3 regions of the Bacteroides sp. HF-4919 genome follow, and region 3 is predicted to be linked to each of the others. Evidence: riboswitches for the same ligand, from Rfam matches in the RefSeq annotation. Region 3 holds a riboswitch; each other region holds the start of a gene.
The links. Region 3 has a riboswitch for cobalamin ahead of KO473_RS03350 (TonB-dependent siderophore receptor). Riboswitches for the same ligand answer to the same signal wherever they lie in the genome.
Positions count from the first base shown of each region.

Region 1 (5,013 bases), on a different contig from region 3:
TTTAATACCTTTTACCGCAGATTTGAATATACTTTTGGGCAAACCTAACTTATTCTCTCCAGTCTCTTCATTTATGGTGTTTTTATATAAAAAATTATCTCCAATGCCTGCTAAGATACCTGTTCCTGTTACTTTGCCTACATTTCCTAATCCTGAAAAAATGTTATTCCCAGATGATGAACCTATAGCACTTTTAATTGTTCCAACGAAGTCCCCATTTAGATCAATCTTTTCAACATTATAATAATTCATATACCAGTTTAACTGAATTGAGTTATAAGGTAATTGTGCTATTTGTTCATCATATGCTAATTCATATTGCATCATATACCATTTGTTAGATGCCAATGGAAGTGAACCGTCATCTGGAGCTGGTTGCATTTGTGAGTAAGTTTCTTTGTTTTTACTTCCATCTACTATAGCTTCTCCCATAAAATTGAGTAGAGATGATTTATGATTAGAGATGATTGAAATCCCATCTTGAAGATAGGTCGATGGTGAGATAAATTGAGTTGTAGTATAAAGAAAAATACGCATGATTCCACGGTATTTATTATAAAGTATAAAGTAGGGATTAACTAGTGGACCGGAAGCTTTGGTTTCGAATGTATTATATAATAATACCCATCCATCTGAGGATTTCCTGTCATTAATCACATCCATACCATAAATTGATGCAATGCTTCCTTGTCCTACCCAAGGACTTGGTATGCGACTTTGCCCACTTGGTGTTGGCATCCAATCTGCATTTTCCCAATCAAAAGTAGGAGTTGGAATTGAACGTGTGGATACCGGTGATTCAAGAATAAGTTGTTCATCTTGGCAACTTATAAAACATGTAATAAATAAAAAACATAAGATAAACAGATTAGTAGTTTTGAATAAAATGTCATTTACTACAATGGATGACTTTTTGTACTTCATGTTCTTACATAAAGTACAAAAACTCTCTTTTAAAAAAGAGTTTAAGCTTTTCTTATTCATAAGTTAAGTAGAAAAGAGTTAATAAAAGGCTATCCTGACCCCGAGATAACACTATTGACTATATTTACTTAGGCAGGTTTCCTGACTATCCTTTTTAAAAAGCTACCTTCCCATCATAATTTTTCAGTTTAGACAGTGGTATATATGCAGAATGCTTTTCATTTTTTTCTTTGCAAATATTGAATATTTACAAAAAAAGGATCACAGTAGCGGGCACTGTTCCGGATTCTCACCGGATTCCCTTTTATGCATCGAACGGAATGTTTCGACTGCATCACCTAAGCGGGGGCAAAGATATACATTTATTAGTTTATATAGAAATAAATTAAAGAATATACTTATTTATAGGTATATCGGAGAAGTGAAGCCTTTTATATTGGGAAAGGCGGATGTCTTTCAGTCAAAAGGACGCGGTTTACTGCTTATTTGTAGCAGAAAGAAGGGATTTACTCTGTTTTTAAAACAAGGGAAGAATTCTATATGTGTGAAATAGAAAAGTAGTCCGCATAAATATGGCATTAGTATACGATATCCGGACTGTTTTGTGATTAAATATACTTTGGATGATCAGAGATGATCGATTTCTTGCCTTTAGGAAGTTAATATTGTCTTTATATGAAGTTAACATCGTACTCGGAGGAAGTTAACATTGCGTTCAGAGGAAGTTAACATTGTATCCGGGTGAGGTTAACACTCTAAAAAGAGGCACTAAAAGCTCTGTTTCTTATGCTGATTGACTTCGTCTCGATGCTCGGCCGGATTAATCGTTTGGATTGTAATATTAGTTATTTATATTCTTTATGCTACAAAATACAGTGGATACATTTTAATTTGCTTAGAAGATATGTTCACGAATGTTCTTTTGTTTTTGGAGAATTGTAAATACGGCGCTTTTTCCGGAGAAGCCTGGGACAGACTCCGAAAAATGTGCTACAAGCCACATAGAAAATACAAGATGACAGAATGTCAAAATGTCAATGATGGAAGATGCTGAATGGGATTGTATTTTACATTTCTTATTGATTATTCTTCCCCGCTCTGTTTTTTTCTTTATCTTTGTTCCGAATTGGTTTCGGATGAAGATTCTCGTCATTCGGATTAAAAGGGAATTGGGTGTAAGTCCCAAACAGTCCCGCTGCTGTGAAGCTCCGTTTATATATCTTGGAAACATCTTTTGCCACTGGTGTCGGATTTGAAACATCGGGAAGGCTTCAGGATAAGGAGTAAGTCAGAAGACCTGCCATTCATCAAAGGCTGTTTTTACTCGTGGGATTAGGAAAGCAGTACGAAAAAAGATTAACTTCAAAAAAGATGGAAAGGTGGTATGCCGATGAAAAAGGTATGTCCTCGTTGTGGTGCTGCTTTTGAGTGCCGGCATGACAATATAAGGTTGTGTCATTGTGCAAGTGTAAAACTGGACGCATTCCAATACGCTTATATTAAAGAAAATTACACAGACTGTTTGTGTCATTCATGCTTGGAGGACATTGCACATAGCGTGAAGGACGACACATCTTCCGGAAAGCTAAGTATTGAACGAATCTAACTATATTATACTATGGAACTTTTAAGAAATCTTTTTGAAGGTTACCCCAACCTATGGGGTGGAGGAGTGGCACACTCCGTACTTATTTTGTCGCTTGTCATTGCATTTGGTATCATGTTGGCTAAAATAAAAGTGGCAGGTATTTCTTTGGGAGTCACCTGGATTTTATTTGTCGGCATTGTATTCGGGCATTTTAATTTGAACCTGGACGAGCACTTACTTCATTTTCTGAAGGAATTCGGACTGATTCTGTTTGTTTATTCCATTGGTTTACAAGTGGGACCAGGGTTCTTTTCCGCTTTCAAGAAAGGAGGTTTTACACTGAATGTATTGGCTATGACGGTTGTTTTCGCGGGAGTCATTATTACGGTTTCCATACATCTTATAACAGGTATACCTATAACGACCATGGTGGGCATCCTTTCAGGGGCGGTAACCAATACTCCCGGACTGGGTGCGGCTCAACAGGCAAATAGTGATTTGAATGGAATTGATGCCCCGGAGATCGCTTTGGGATATGCCGTGGCGTATCCGTTGGGAGTGGTAGGGTGTATTTTGTCTTTGCTGGGACTAAAATATCTTCTTCATATTAATACAAAACAAGAGGAAGCCCACGCAGAGCAGGGGTTGGGACATCTACAGGAACTAACTGTCCGGCCTGTTTCTCTGGAAGTCAGAAATGAAGCCTTGGAAGGGAAAAGAATCAAAGAAATACGTCCGTTGGTAAACCGCAATTTCGTTGTATCACGTATCCGTCACCATGACGGAAAGAAAGAGACGGAGCTGGTCAACTCTGATACGGTATTGCACCTGCAGGATAAAATATTGGTGATTGCCACTCCAATAGATATGGAGGCTATCACAGCTTTTTTTGGTAAACCGATTGATATGGAATGGGAGCAGTTGAATAAGGAGTTAGTGTCCCGCCGTATTTTGATAACTAAACCAGAATTGAACGGCAAAACACTTTCACAGCTAAAGATCCGCAATAATTTTGGTGCCAGTGTCACTCGTGTCAATCGTTCGGGAGTTGATTTAGTAGCCGCCCCGCAACTACAGTTACAAATGGGAGATCGTGTTACCATTGTGGGGAGTGAGTTAGCAGTAAGCCACGCTGAGAAAGTATTGGGTAATTCGATGAAACGGCTGAACCATCCCAATCTGATTCCTATTTTTCTGGGTATTGCTTTAGGATGTATTTTAGGGAGTCTTCCTTTTATGTTTCCCGGCATTCCTCAGCCTGTCAAGCTGGGATTAGCAGGAGGACCATTGATTGTATCCATCCTTATCAGCCGTTTTGGACCGCAGTATAAACTGATTACCTACACTACAATGAGTGCTAATCTGATGATTCGCGAAATCGGCATATCACTTTTTCTGGCTTGTGTGGGACTGGGAGCCGGCAGAGGGTTTGTAGAAACAATTATTTATGAGGGAGGCTATGTGTGGATTGGTTATGGCATCATTATCACTGTGCTTCCTCTGTTATTGGCAGGAATCATCGGACGTTGTGTCTTTAAGTTAAATTATTACACGTTGATCGGTGTGCTGGCCGGATCGACCACCAATCCGCCGGCATTGGCTTATTGTAATGACCTGACTTCGTGCGATGCGCCTGCGGTTGGTTATGCCACGGTTTATCCATTGACCATGTTCCTGCGGGTACTTACTGCACAAATCCTTATTTTGGCATTAGGTTAACTTTAGAAATAACAACATTACGCGGTGCGAAACAAGATTTGGATAAAATGAAAGGTTGCATCATGTCTTTCTTTCCTATCTTTTTTGTACTTTTGCGCCCGATTTAAAAAAGTGAGCATTATGACTACAAATGAATCTTTGATTTCCATATCCAAGTTCATTGCCGGATATTCGGCCCATCTGATGGGAGCAGGTGTGCACACCTCACGTGTCATCCGTAACTCGAAGCGTATCGGAGAAGCCTATGGGGTGGATGTGAAGTTGAGTGTTTTTCATAAAAACATTATCCTGACCATTATTGATAACGAAACGGGTGAGGCCTGTAACGAAGTAATTGATATTCCTGCCCATCCGATCAGTTTTGAACACAACTCTGAATTGAGTGCTTTGAGTTGGGAGGTTTATGACAAACATCTGCCTTTACACGAGATGGCGGACAAGTTCAATAAAATTATATCGGCACCGAAAATAGATCCGTTGTTTGTGCTTTTGCTGGTTGGATTCGCCAATGCTTCGTTCTGTAAGTTGTTTGGTGGTGATATCATTTCTATGAGCATTGTCTTTTCGGCTACTATCACGGGACTTTTCCTGAAGCAACAGATGCAGAAGAAGAAAATAAATCATTATATCATTTTTATTGTTTCCGCTTTTGTTGCGTCATTATGTGCGTCGACAGCACTTATTTTTGACACTACCTCTGAGATAGCCCTTGCAACCAGCGTGCTTTATCTGGTACCGGGCGTGCCGCTGATCAATGGTGTGATCGATATTGTAGAAGGATA
Region 1 covers NZ_JAHKNF010000003.1:280,244-285,256, forward strand. Annotated here, with positions in the region: gene KO473_RS07300 (hypothetical protein) at 1-984, opposite strand, end outside; cobalamin riboswitch at 1,038-1,281, opposite strand; cobalamin riboswitch at 2,035-2,244, shown strand; gene KO473_RS07305 (cysteine-rich CWC family protein) at 2,309-2,530, shown strand; gene KO473_RS07310 (putative transporter) at 2,543-4,231, shown strand; gene KO473_RS07315 (threonine/serine exporter family protein) at 4,352-5,013, shown strand, end outside.
Region 1: linked by a shared signal. The riboswitch ahead of KO473_RS07305 (cysteine-rich CWC family protein) and the one ahead of KO473_RS03350 (TonB-dependent siderophore receptor) in region 3 are both predicted to bind cobalamin.

Region 2 (5,013 bases), 510 kb from region 3:
TTTGGCCGCCAAATCTTTCCATTGAGGAGAATCATAACCACGTTTCGCAAAATAAGCTCCGGTTTGCCAGTCACTTCCTTCGAAATAAACATATCTTCCTTTTTCCTTAGCAAGCCCGGTACTTGCTTCGATGGCGGCATAATTGATACACTCAAATACTTTATCAATGAAATCAAGATGCTCCACGCTTTCCCAACGGATACCGCGCAATGCAAGTGCATGATGGTAACCGCTCACCCCTAAACCGATGCTACGGTACCGATGGTTTGTTATCCGGGCAAAAGGGATAGGATAGAAATTCAAATCAATCACATTGTCGAGCGCACGTACTACAACAGCTATTTTTTCTTTCATCTGCCGTTCATCCTCCAATGGAAGATGTCCAAGCGACAAGCTGGCAAGGTTACAAACGACAAAGTCACCGGGACGGACGGTATTGACTACAACCGTATCACCACCTTCCGTACGGACCTCAGTGGAAACTGTTTCAATGGATGACATATTCTGAGCTATTTCCGTACATAGGTTAGAACAATAAATAATCCCCCGATGCGAATTAGGATTAGCCCTATTCACTGTATCCCGGTTGAATGTGAAAGGCGTCCCTGTCTCTACGGCAGAGCGTAGTATCAACCGGACAATATCTTTGATGTTCAGAACCCGCTTAGAGAGAAGGGGATCGTTTACACAATCCAAGTATTTTTGCTCCCACTCTTCTCCATAATAATCCTCCAGGCAATACCCTTTGACATTCATAATTTCGTTGGGGCAGAACAAGTACCATTGCTGATTCAGGTCTTCCTTTGCCATACGCCAGAACAAATCAGGATAGCATACGGCAGGAAAGATATCATGTGCCTTCATCCGGTCGTCTCCATTATTGGTGCGGAGTTGCAGGAATTCGGGCAAATCTTTGTGCCAGACATCCAGATATACTGCTACAGCTCCCTGACGCATACCCAGTTGGTCGACAGCTACGGCAGTGTCATTTACCAGTTTCATCCAGCGTATTACTCCGCCTGCCACTCCCTTAAACCCTCGTATATTTCCTCCTGCCGCACGCACCTTACCAAAATACATTCCCATTCCTCCGCCAAACTTACTGACCATGGCAAAATTATCGATACTGCGATAAATCCCCTCCAGGCTATCGGGCACTGTATCAATAAAGCAACTGGATAACTGGTGATAAGGCTTGCGGGCATTGGACAGTGTAGGGGTTGCCATGGTTACTTCTAACCGACTCAGCATATCATAGAACTTCTTTACCCACTGCAATCTATCACACTTTTCGGACATACCCAAATGAAGCGCAATCCCCAAATACATTTCTTGTACCGATTCCATTGGTTCATGTGAGTGCGTACGGATAAGATAACGTTTCGCGAGAAGATCCAATCCCGAATAATTGAAAAGTTTATCACGTTCGGGACACATAAACCCGGCAGCCACTTCTATTTCTCGTGGAGAATAAGCGCTCAGGATATAGTCACCATACAAACCTTCATCCGTCAAATAGCGCAGCTTGTCATAAAAAGAATAAATACCGGCAATTTCTGCCTGTACCTTTAACTTCTGCGTCAACTGAAAATTAAACAAACGGGCAGCAATAAATTCCCAGTCAGGCGCCTCTTGCGTAGTAAGCTCTACGGCAGCCTTAATAAGAGTCGTCAACCTCTCTTCAACTGTCATATCGGTTTTGCAGAGGTTTACAAACTTCTCTGCCAGGATCACCAAACTATATTCATTGGCAACAAAATCCTTTTGAATATCTTTCAATGTGTCAGCCAACGCTTCAGAACCTATACTACTGACAATATGGTTAAAAGCTTTTCTCCGTTCCGTACGTTGCCAACGATAAAGTATATAGTTTTTAGCTTCGGCATAAAAGCCATGTTCCATCAAACCACGTTCTACCTCATCTTGAATCTGTTCCACGCTACGGTGTACTTCATCACACAAAAAGAGTTCTACTTCATCTACAATTGTGTAAACGGTTTCGTCCGGTACTTCTCTTCCGGTACTGGCAAAACTCTTCCGTATCGCAACGGCTATCTTTTCTCTATTATATGGTTCCGTAGCCCCATTCCTCTTGATTATTTGCATGAAATGTTCTTGAAATGAATTATTTTATCGTTTCGCACTGTTTCCCTACCCCCCGAGTAGAAACAGCCTTTGATGAATGGCAGGTCTTCTGACTGACTCCTCCTTTCCGATGCCTTCCCACACTTCTCCTCATCTACTTGGGCAATGCAGTGGCAATAAGTTTAGTATCGGTAAGTCTACCGGAGTTTCACAGCAGCGGGACTGTTCGGGATTTACACCCGATTCCCTTTTAATCACTTATGCAGAAAAGCATAAGTGAACCAATTCGCCACAAAATAACGAAAGACTTCAGTAATATACAAATAATTCCGTAGTTAAAAAAAGTTGCCATAAGATGTATTATGCACAGATTATCCATCCTAACTGAGAAGGCAATTAAAGTTCATCTCAGTAGCCGAGATGTATATCTCAGCAGCCAAGATGCACATCTTAGCACGCGAGATATACATCTTAGTGCGCAAGATGGAAAAAATTACGTATACCGTTAATTTGTTTTAGGCTGATTGTCCCTTTTCTTTGTTACTGACTGACATTTTTTCCACTAACTCTGTTATAAGTTGCCTCCTTATTTAATCTTAAGGGTACAAAAAGCTGTCGGATTACTCTTTTTATTATGAACATTACTTTGTCATACCAACCATAGCAGCCACCATTGCGGCAATAGAGGCGATGGAAGTATTCATCCCTGTAACGTCCGCCGCCACAGTTTTTTTCCTGCCCTTTTTGCTTGGCACTATTATTTCACATCCGGGTTCAATTGCATTGCCCATTCTCCTTTTCAGACGAGAAACCATACCATTCATATATATTACATAAACACGCCGCTTCAGTGCCCGGTTTCCAAATCCACCTGCCTGCTCAATGTAATAACTAAGACTGCTCCCCTTCTGATAAAGTATCGTATTAGGATACATCACAGCTCCATTGATTGTTACCGTGCTGACATATTTAGGAACGAAAAGTACATCTCCTTCGCGCAAAACCATATCTTCGTCAGAGCCTGGATTTACCAATGCTTTCTCAAGTTCTATGCCTACCGGATAAGTGGAAGAGGCTTCCAAAGTAACCGGAGATACAGAAGCCTTTTCACTTCCTCTGACCGACAAACGTAGCACATCCTTTTTCTGACGCATTTCATCCGCCGTCATTCTGCGTATCAGACGCGCTCCTTTTACATAAGCTTCTTTCGATAGTCCGCCGGCTCTTGCTATCAGACTACTCAGCCTCTCATTACTTTGGATTAATGTATAATTACCGGTGAAGGCCACTTCGCCTTCAACTGTTACATTGGCCTGTTTACGATATCCCGGACTTCGGCGAATGAAAACGATATCATAGGGTTCCAGTTCAAATCCTTTATCCTCCCCCATCACCAGCCCGTTTTTAAGTTCAACCGTAAAGCTTTTTCCGATAACAGTGGAAGATGATATACTCTTAGGATCTCTAATCCGCCGCGAGACATCGATCCGGACCATAGAAGCAGATTCCAGCAATCCTCCCGCTTTTACAATCAAATCCTGTATGGACGTATTTTTAACATAAGGGAAATCTCCCGGATTCCTTATATCACCATAGATAGATAAAGTACCTTCTTTCTCAATGTCTTTCACACTCGAGATATAAAGAACATCATTTTTCTGTAAACGTAGGTCGGAGACTGCGCCAGCCATCATTCTTTTCAAATCGACCGGGATCATTTCATGTGTTAGGTCTTCATGCTCACGTCTCAACAAAGCCCTGTTGAGAAAAGCATCTCCCCGAAGTCCTTCTGCTCTGCCGATCAACTGCCTGACAGTTCCCGTGATACTATCGTCCAATTGATATACGCCGGCACGGTACACAGCACCACGAACTTCAACTTTGTTTGAGAAACGTTGCAATACCGCCTCAACAGACAATTCATCACCGTCGGTCAAAACAAAAGATTGGTAATCATCCTGCCCTACATTGTATATCTGTTTCTCTTTCCCATTCAGACGAAACAGACGTATCGCGTCCCGGTAAGCATCTCCCGTGAAACCTCCCGCATAGCTGAGCAGAGTTGTTATGGTTTCTCCTTTTTTCATTTCATACGCCATCGGACGTTTGACTTTTCCGGAAATACTAACCAAATTCTCATAAGGAGGAATCAAAATGACATCGCCTTCCGATAAACGGATGTCGTCCGTCAACTTTCCTTTCATAATGTAATCATATACATCAATGCAAGCGACCTCTTTTCCACCTCTCACAACACGAATATCACGTAAACTTCCAATACCACTGACCCCACCGGCACGATACAAGGCATGGAATACCGATGCAAATGCCGACAAGCGGTAAGTACCCGGTACCTGTACTTCACCCATGACATTGATCATGATGGTACGGATTCCCCCTAATGATAACTTGATATGAACCGATTTTCCGGAAATAGCGGCATAAATCTTACTGAATTCACGTCTTAAGCTCCGTTCGGCATCCTGTATACTCATTCCATCCAGAAAGATGGGACCTATACCTGCCACGTGAATAGTACCTTCAGGAGAAATAATTTCTCTGACTGTATTTTCGGAAGTGCCCCACACATCGATAATCAATTCGTCTCCGGACCCTAACACATAATTTTCAGGGGTAGGGATATCCAGATTAGGTTCAAAAGATAAATTCCGGTCAGTAAATATATTGCGTCCAAAAACTGCAACCTGCTTACCACGGATTATAAAATCCTCTTTTCTATGTTGCCTTGCCCTGCTCCCGCCCGCCAATAGAATGAACAGGGCAAATAACAATGCTCCCTTATCATTCACCCTGCCGGATATCTTATCAATCAGACAGCTTACTTTTTTTGTGACGCAAGAAAGCGACTGACAAGAAAAACCCACAGCAACGGTTTGCAACAATATTTCTATACTCATAAAACACAGT
Region 2 covers NZ_JAHKNF010000001.1:269,586-274,598, forward strand. Annotated here, with positions in the region: gene KO473_RS01215 (ribonucleoside-diphosphate reductase subunit alpha) at 1-2,106, opposite strand, end outside; cobalamin riboswitch at 2,167-2,386, opposite strand; gene KO473_RS01220 (SLBB domain-containing protein) at 2,727-5,003, opposite strand.
Region 2: linked by a shared signal. The riboswitch ahead of KO473_RS01215 (ribonucleoside-diphosphate reductase subunit alpha) and the one ahead of KO473_RS03350 (TonB-dependent siderophore receptor) in region 3 are both predicted to bind cobalamin.

Region 3 (5,013 bases):
CATACGTATGCTTTTCCTCCCTCGAAGGCGATGTTACGGGGTTGCCGGGAACTGCCGTTCTCCGATAACATCGGTATCTGTTTGACAGACTTTCCGCTTTGCAAGTCGACTACTTCTATCTGGCTCGATACATTGACTACGATATAGAGTTTGCTGCCATAGATGGCCATATCGTTGGCGGTATCTCCCAGGCCGCGTCGGTTGATGCTGCGGAAGTAGTCGGTATTCAGCTGATTGTTCTTGAAGGAATACAAAGCGAGCGAACTGTTGTTCAGGTTGAAGAGCCCTTCGCTGAGAATGTAGAGTTCGGCTGTTCCGGTTTCGACAGGCATACCGTCGCCACCGCCCGAAGGAGTATCCGTGTCTTCCAGGTCGTCACACGAGGCGAAGAGAAGCAGGAAGAGGAGGAAAAGGAAGCTCCCGCCTCCAGCTCCTCTCCGGAAGCGAGGAGAAGAATTGCTTCTGCTGTTATTAAATGGGTTCATTTTCATATTGCTGTTTCTTTTGATAATTACTGATTCAATGTCTGGAGCATCTTTAGTATCTTACTTTCATCGTCACTCTCACCGAGCGTCCCGGCATGGGGAAGTTCTTCACTATCTCGTAATTCTTATCCAATAAGTTCAGCACTTCCACTGTCAGGGATGTGTTTACGTTACGGATGCGCTGATCGCGGCTGACGGATACACTATGGTCGCTGTAACTGTCCAGCCGGTTTTCGCGGAGGTTCTGCCCCAGCATATAGCGCTTGCCCGAAAAGAGGAACGAGTAGGAGAGGTTCACCCACGGAGTCTCGATACCGGCTTGTCCCGATCCGGATACGCGGGGTGTATAGGCGATTTGTTGCTTGTAGGTTTTTCCTCCCGGTTCGGTCATATCCAGTGCACGCTGATAAGTGTAGTTCCCCGAAAGGTTCACCCGTAGTTTCTCCCAGAGTTGCAGACTGATGTTTCCGGCAACGTCGATTCCTTTGATGTCCACTTTGCCGAGGTTCACCATGCTCCATATAAAGAGGTTCTTGGTGGGGATGGCGATGATTTTGTCTTTCACCTTATTATAATAAGCATCTGCCGTGACGGATACGTAGGGGATCAGTTCATTGATCGACCGGCTGTACGTCAGTCCCAGGTTGTATTGTGTGGTGCTTTCCGGTTTCAGGTTCGTGTTGCCCACCTGCCCGTAGTACAGGTCGTTGAAGCTGGGCAACCGGAAGATGTCTTTATAGAACAGGCGGATGCGGAACTCTTCGCCGGCAAAGGGCTTGAACGACGCGCTGACGTACGGAGAGAGTTTCCGCCGGTTGGCTGCGGCGCTGCCTTGGCGCACCTCTTCGTTGATGACCGTTGCCAGTACCGAGGCGGATGCCGTCAACCAGTCGTTAACGTATTTTCCGGCAAAAGCCGTCAGCCACGAATAACGGGTAGGATATGCGAAATCTTTCAGGTTCGCGTTCAGCCGGTTGATGCTCGCGTCTGTCGAAAGCGAAAAAGAGAGGTTGCTGAGCACCCGGTAGAGCGCCGAAGCCGAGAGGTAATACTCTTGCTGGTAATAACTGTTCTCCGTTTTGCCTTCCGAACCTTTATAGTCGGGGTCGAGATAACGTTGGTAGCTCCAGTTCCATTTGGCCGAAGTCTGGAAGACCCATTGGCGGCTGAATTCTTTTTTGTATTGGCTTTGCACGAAGACATTCTTGTCCCAGAGATGCTGTGAGGAGTAGTCGTAATAATAAGTCGTGGCATTGGGCAGTCCGCGGGACGACTGATAGTAATAGGCCTTTAGTCGCCATTGTTCCGTATCCGAGAAGTTGCCGAACAATCCCGCTTCGGCACGGAGGTTTTTCACTTCCGTGTTTTTCCGTTTCTCACGGGAGGTCAGGTCATTGTCCTCGCCATAATGCAATGTGAAAGGATAATGACCATCGGCCGACATCCACTCGCCGTTGGCGGAGAGCACCCATTTGCGGCTCAGTTTCTGTTCGATCAGGAGAGACGGATTGACCAGTCCCCACGAACCCGTTTTGAACGAGGCGCTCAGGTTGGTACGCCGGTTGTCTTTGAATTGCGGTGTCAGCGTCTGTATGTTCAGTATCCCGGCGGAAGCGAAAAACCTTGCGGGCTGAAAGATATTATCACTCTGTCCGTTGCTGAGTGACAGGCGGTCTACATTGTCCAGTGAGAAACGTCCGATGTCTATTTGCCCCGTCTGGCAGTCGCTGATCGTTATTCCGTCATATCCCACGGCGGTATGCTCGGCTCCGAGACTCCGCAATGAAACGGTTTTCAGTCCGCCGATGCCGCCGTAGTCTTTCACCGTAACTCCGGCAAAGTGTTTCACGGCATCCGACACTTGCAATACGTTGAGGCTTTTGAGTTCTTCTTTAGAGAACACCTGAGTGGGAGCCATGGCTCTCACTTCGCGGGTGTGGTATGCTTCGGCAACGGTTACTTCGGGGATTGAATAAGTACGGGCAGTATCTGCTTTCTGCTGCTGGGCGGAAAGCGAAACGGTAAGAGCCTGGCAGCAACAGAAAGCAACACAGGAGTATAATAGCTTAGGTAATCTGAGTATATTCATCTTTGTTTTTTGTTGTTAAAATGTCCGGACGAACTCACTTCGGCCGGACACACTAAATAAACTTGGCAGAGTTTATTATCATAACTTACTTTCTCTGAATCAGAGTGATGAATAAAATGACGGATGGAATAGTTCCGGCTCATTAGACTCAACGCTTTTTCCTCGAAAGCAATGAAAAAGATGCACAGGCAGGTCTTCTGACTCGTTTCTGTTGATAAGCGCCTTCCCAGGAAACGTTTCCCAGTGGCAAGTGGTGGTTGCTTACAACAATCTGATGTGAAACTTACAGCAGCGGGACTGTTCAGGATTTGCACCTGATTCCCTTTTAATTGCATCCCCGGAACACGGAGAATACAAACCAATGCACTGCAAAGATAAAAAGAATATTAGAAATAGCATAATAATTTGTGATTATTCGTTATGCATTGCGGAACGGACGGAGCAACATCGGACAGGTCGTCCGGATAGTGTCAGGCGGCACATTGGAATGACTTAGATAGGCGATGCCATTTATCTTGATTCCGGAGGGTTATGATGGCAGAATGATGGTTAATCAGCCTTTTGACTGACACACTCTTTCTTTAAAACGGATGAACCGGAGGGAAAACAAGGGGAAAGCCGGCCTTTTCTGTTCCGAAAGCCGGGCTTTGGGTGGATTAGAGCCGGGGGTTTGCGGAAAAGCAGTAAGCATTCACTCCAAAAGACGGTTACATTTCCCCCGAAAGAAGTAAGCATTTTCCGAAAATGCTTACTTCTTTTTCAAATATCTCTATATGTTATGCTCCATTACATATATTGTTATGAAAACCGGGGCTTATAACTCCCGGATCTTGCTCTCGTTGCTCACCCGATATGATCGTTCCGGAAGTGTCGGAAAGAGATGGTTTCAAGGTTAAAACCTGCTTTATGGACAGAACACTTTCCAGTCTCTTTCTTTCGGTAAACAAAAGCGGGAAATTGCGGGCAAAGAGATAACCGGCAAATCGAATTGGAGACGTTTTTGAGAGGCATATCGTGCGTCGGGCCGAAAGAACGGAAAATAGAGAGGGTCGGATTATCATTCTGTCAAAATGATAATCCGACCCTCTCCGCATCTTTGGGGCAAATGCTCCGCTCCGGTATGTTTTTCTTAACCGCGCTCTGCCAGATATTGCTCTACCTTTTGCAGGGTGGCGTCTTTCAACAATACGATTTTGTTCTTATCCAGTAAGTAGAGGGTGGGAATAGCCCTCAGGTCATACAGGTTTTTGTTTTTGATGACCAGCTCCTTATCATATCCGTTGGTCCATTCTTTCGCGAAATCGCCCCGGTGCTTTTTCCATTCATCCAGTTCTTCATCCGGATAGAGAGACAGCACCCTCAACTTCTTGCCGGCTATGAACCCGTTGATGACCGGAGAACTCTTTAGCCCTTCTATCATCTCAGAGCAGGCGTGGCAGCCGGGATTGTTGATAAACAGTAACGTGTATTCCGCCGGGAACTGATAAAGCGTACCCTTTGCACCCGAATCCAGTGTATAGGTGAAGTTGAGGGCTTTTGTGCCCAACCGGTTCTTTTGTGCCAGTTCCAGCCGCGCCTGCGGACGTATCTTTTCCGTTTCATTCAGCATGGGGGAGGCTGTCAGAGCTTCCAGCACGGGGATGTAAAGCTCCTCGTTACGCATAGGCGAGTTAGGGTCGTAGAGATATTTATCGGCCAGTTCCGCAAAGAAGTCCAGCATCTTTTTGTTTTTCCCGGCCCGGCCGATCGTCTCTTTTATGGCAGTTTGCGCGTCGGACAAGGGCACATGTTCCAACAAATCGCAATAATCCACCCAAGCCTGTTCGGCAACGTCGATCTGACTGACGTAGGTGGTGTCTGTAAAGTCAAAGCGATCCCAATAGTGCTTTACCATATAATCTGCCCGTTGCGACACCGTGTTCAGCACTACGGGTATGTCGGGTAAATTGAAAACTTTAACCGTATCTTGCTTTCCGTTCTGCTCCTGGCTGGCCGCGGGGCCGCTTTTACAGGCAGTAAGCACCAATAACAGTATAAATGAAAGGTATTTTACATTGCTTATCATAATCTTTTGTTTTGATATGGGACAAAGATAGTATTTTTATTCTATATTTGTACTCAGTGATGAAAACGTTATACACACAACAAACAAGTCAGACATGAAGAATAAAAAAGGACAACCAACTACAGAGGCAATCTTTAAAGGAATACAGTCAGGAGAAGTATTTGATCTTTTTGACAAACTGCAATATCAGATCGTAATTCATGGTGAATTGACCTATAGCGATCCCTGGGGGGAGGTGCATTTGTTCAAAGAACAGTTTGAAAGTGCGAAGCATGATTCGGATTCACCAACAGCGATAGGGCGCTATCCGTTTGCCGATGTATGGATACGGTTTTATGAAGAAGAAGTGCGTGATTACTCACTTCTGTTGGAAA
Region 3 covers NZ_JAHKNF010000001.1:780,430-785,442, reverse strand. Annotated here, with positions in the region: gene KO473_RS03355 (DUF5074 domain-containing protein) at 1-491, opposite strand, end outside; gene KO473_RS03350 (TonB-dependent siderophore receptor) at 538-2,574, opposite strand; cobalamin riboswitch at 2,744-2,952, opposite strand; gene KO473_RS03345 (DUF5106 domain-containing protein) at 3,704-4,639, opposite strand; gene KO473_RS03340 (DUF5724 domain-containing protein) at 4,734-5,013, shown strand, end outside.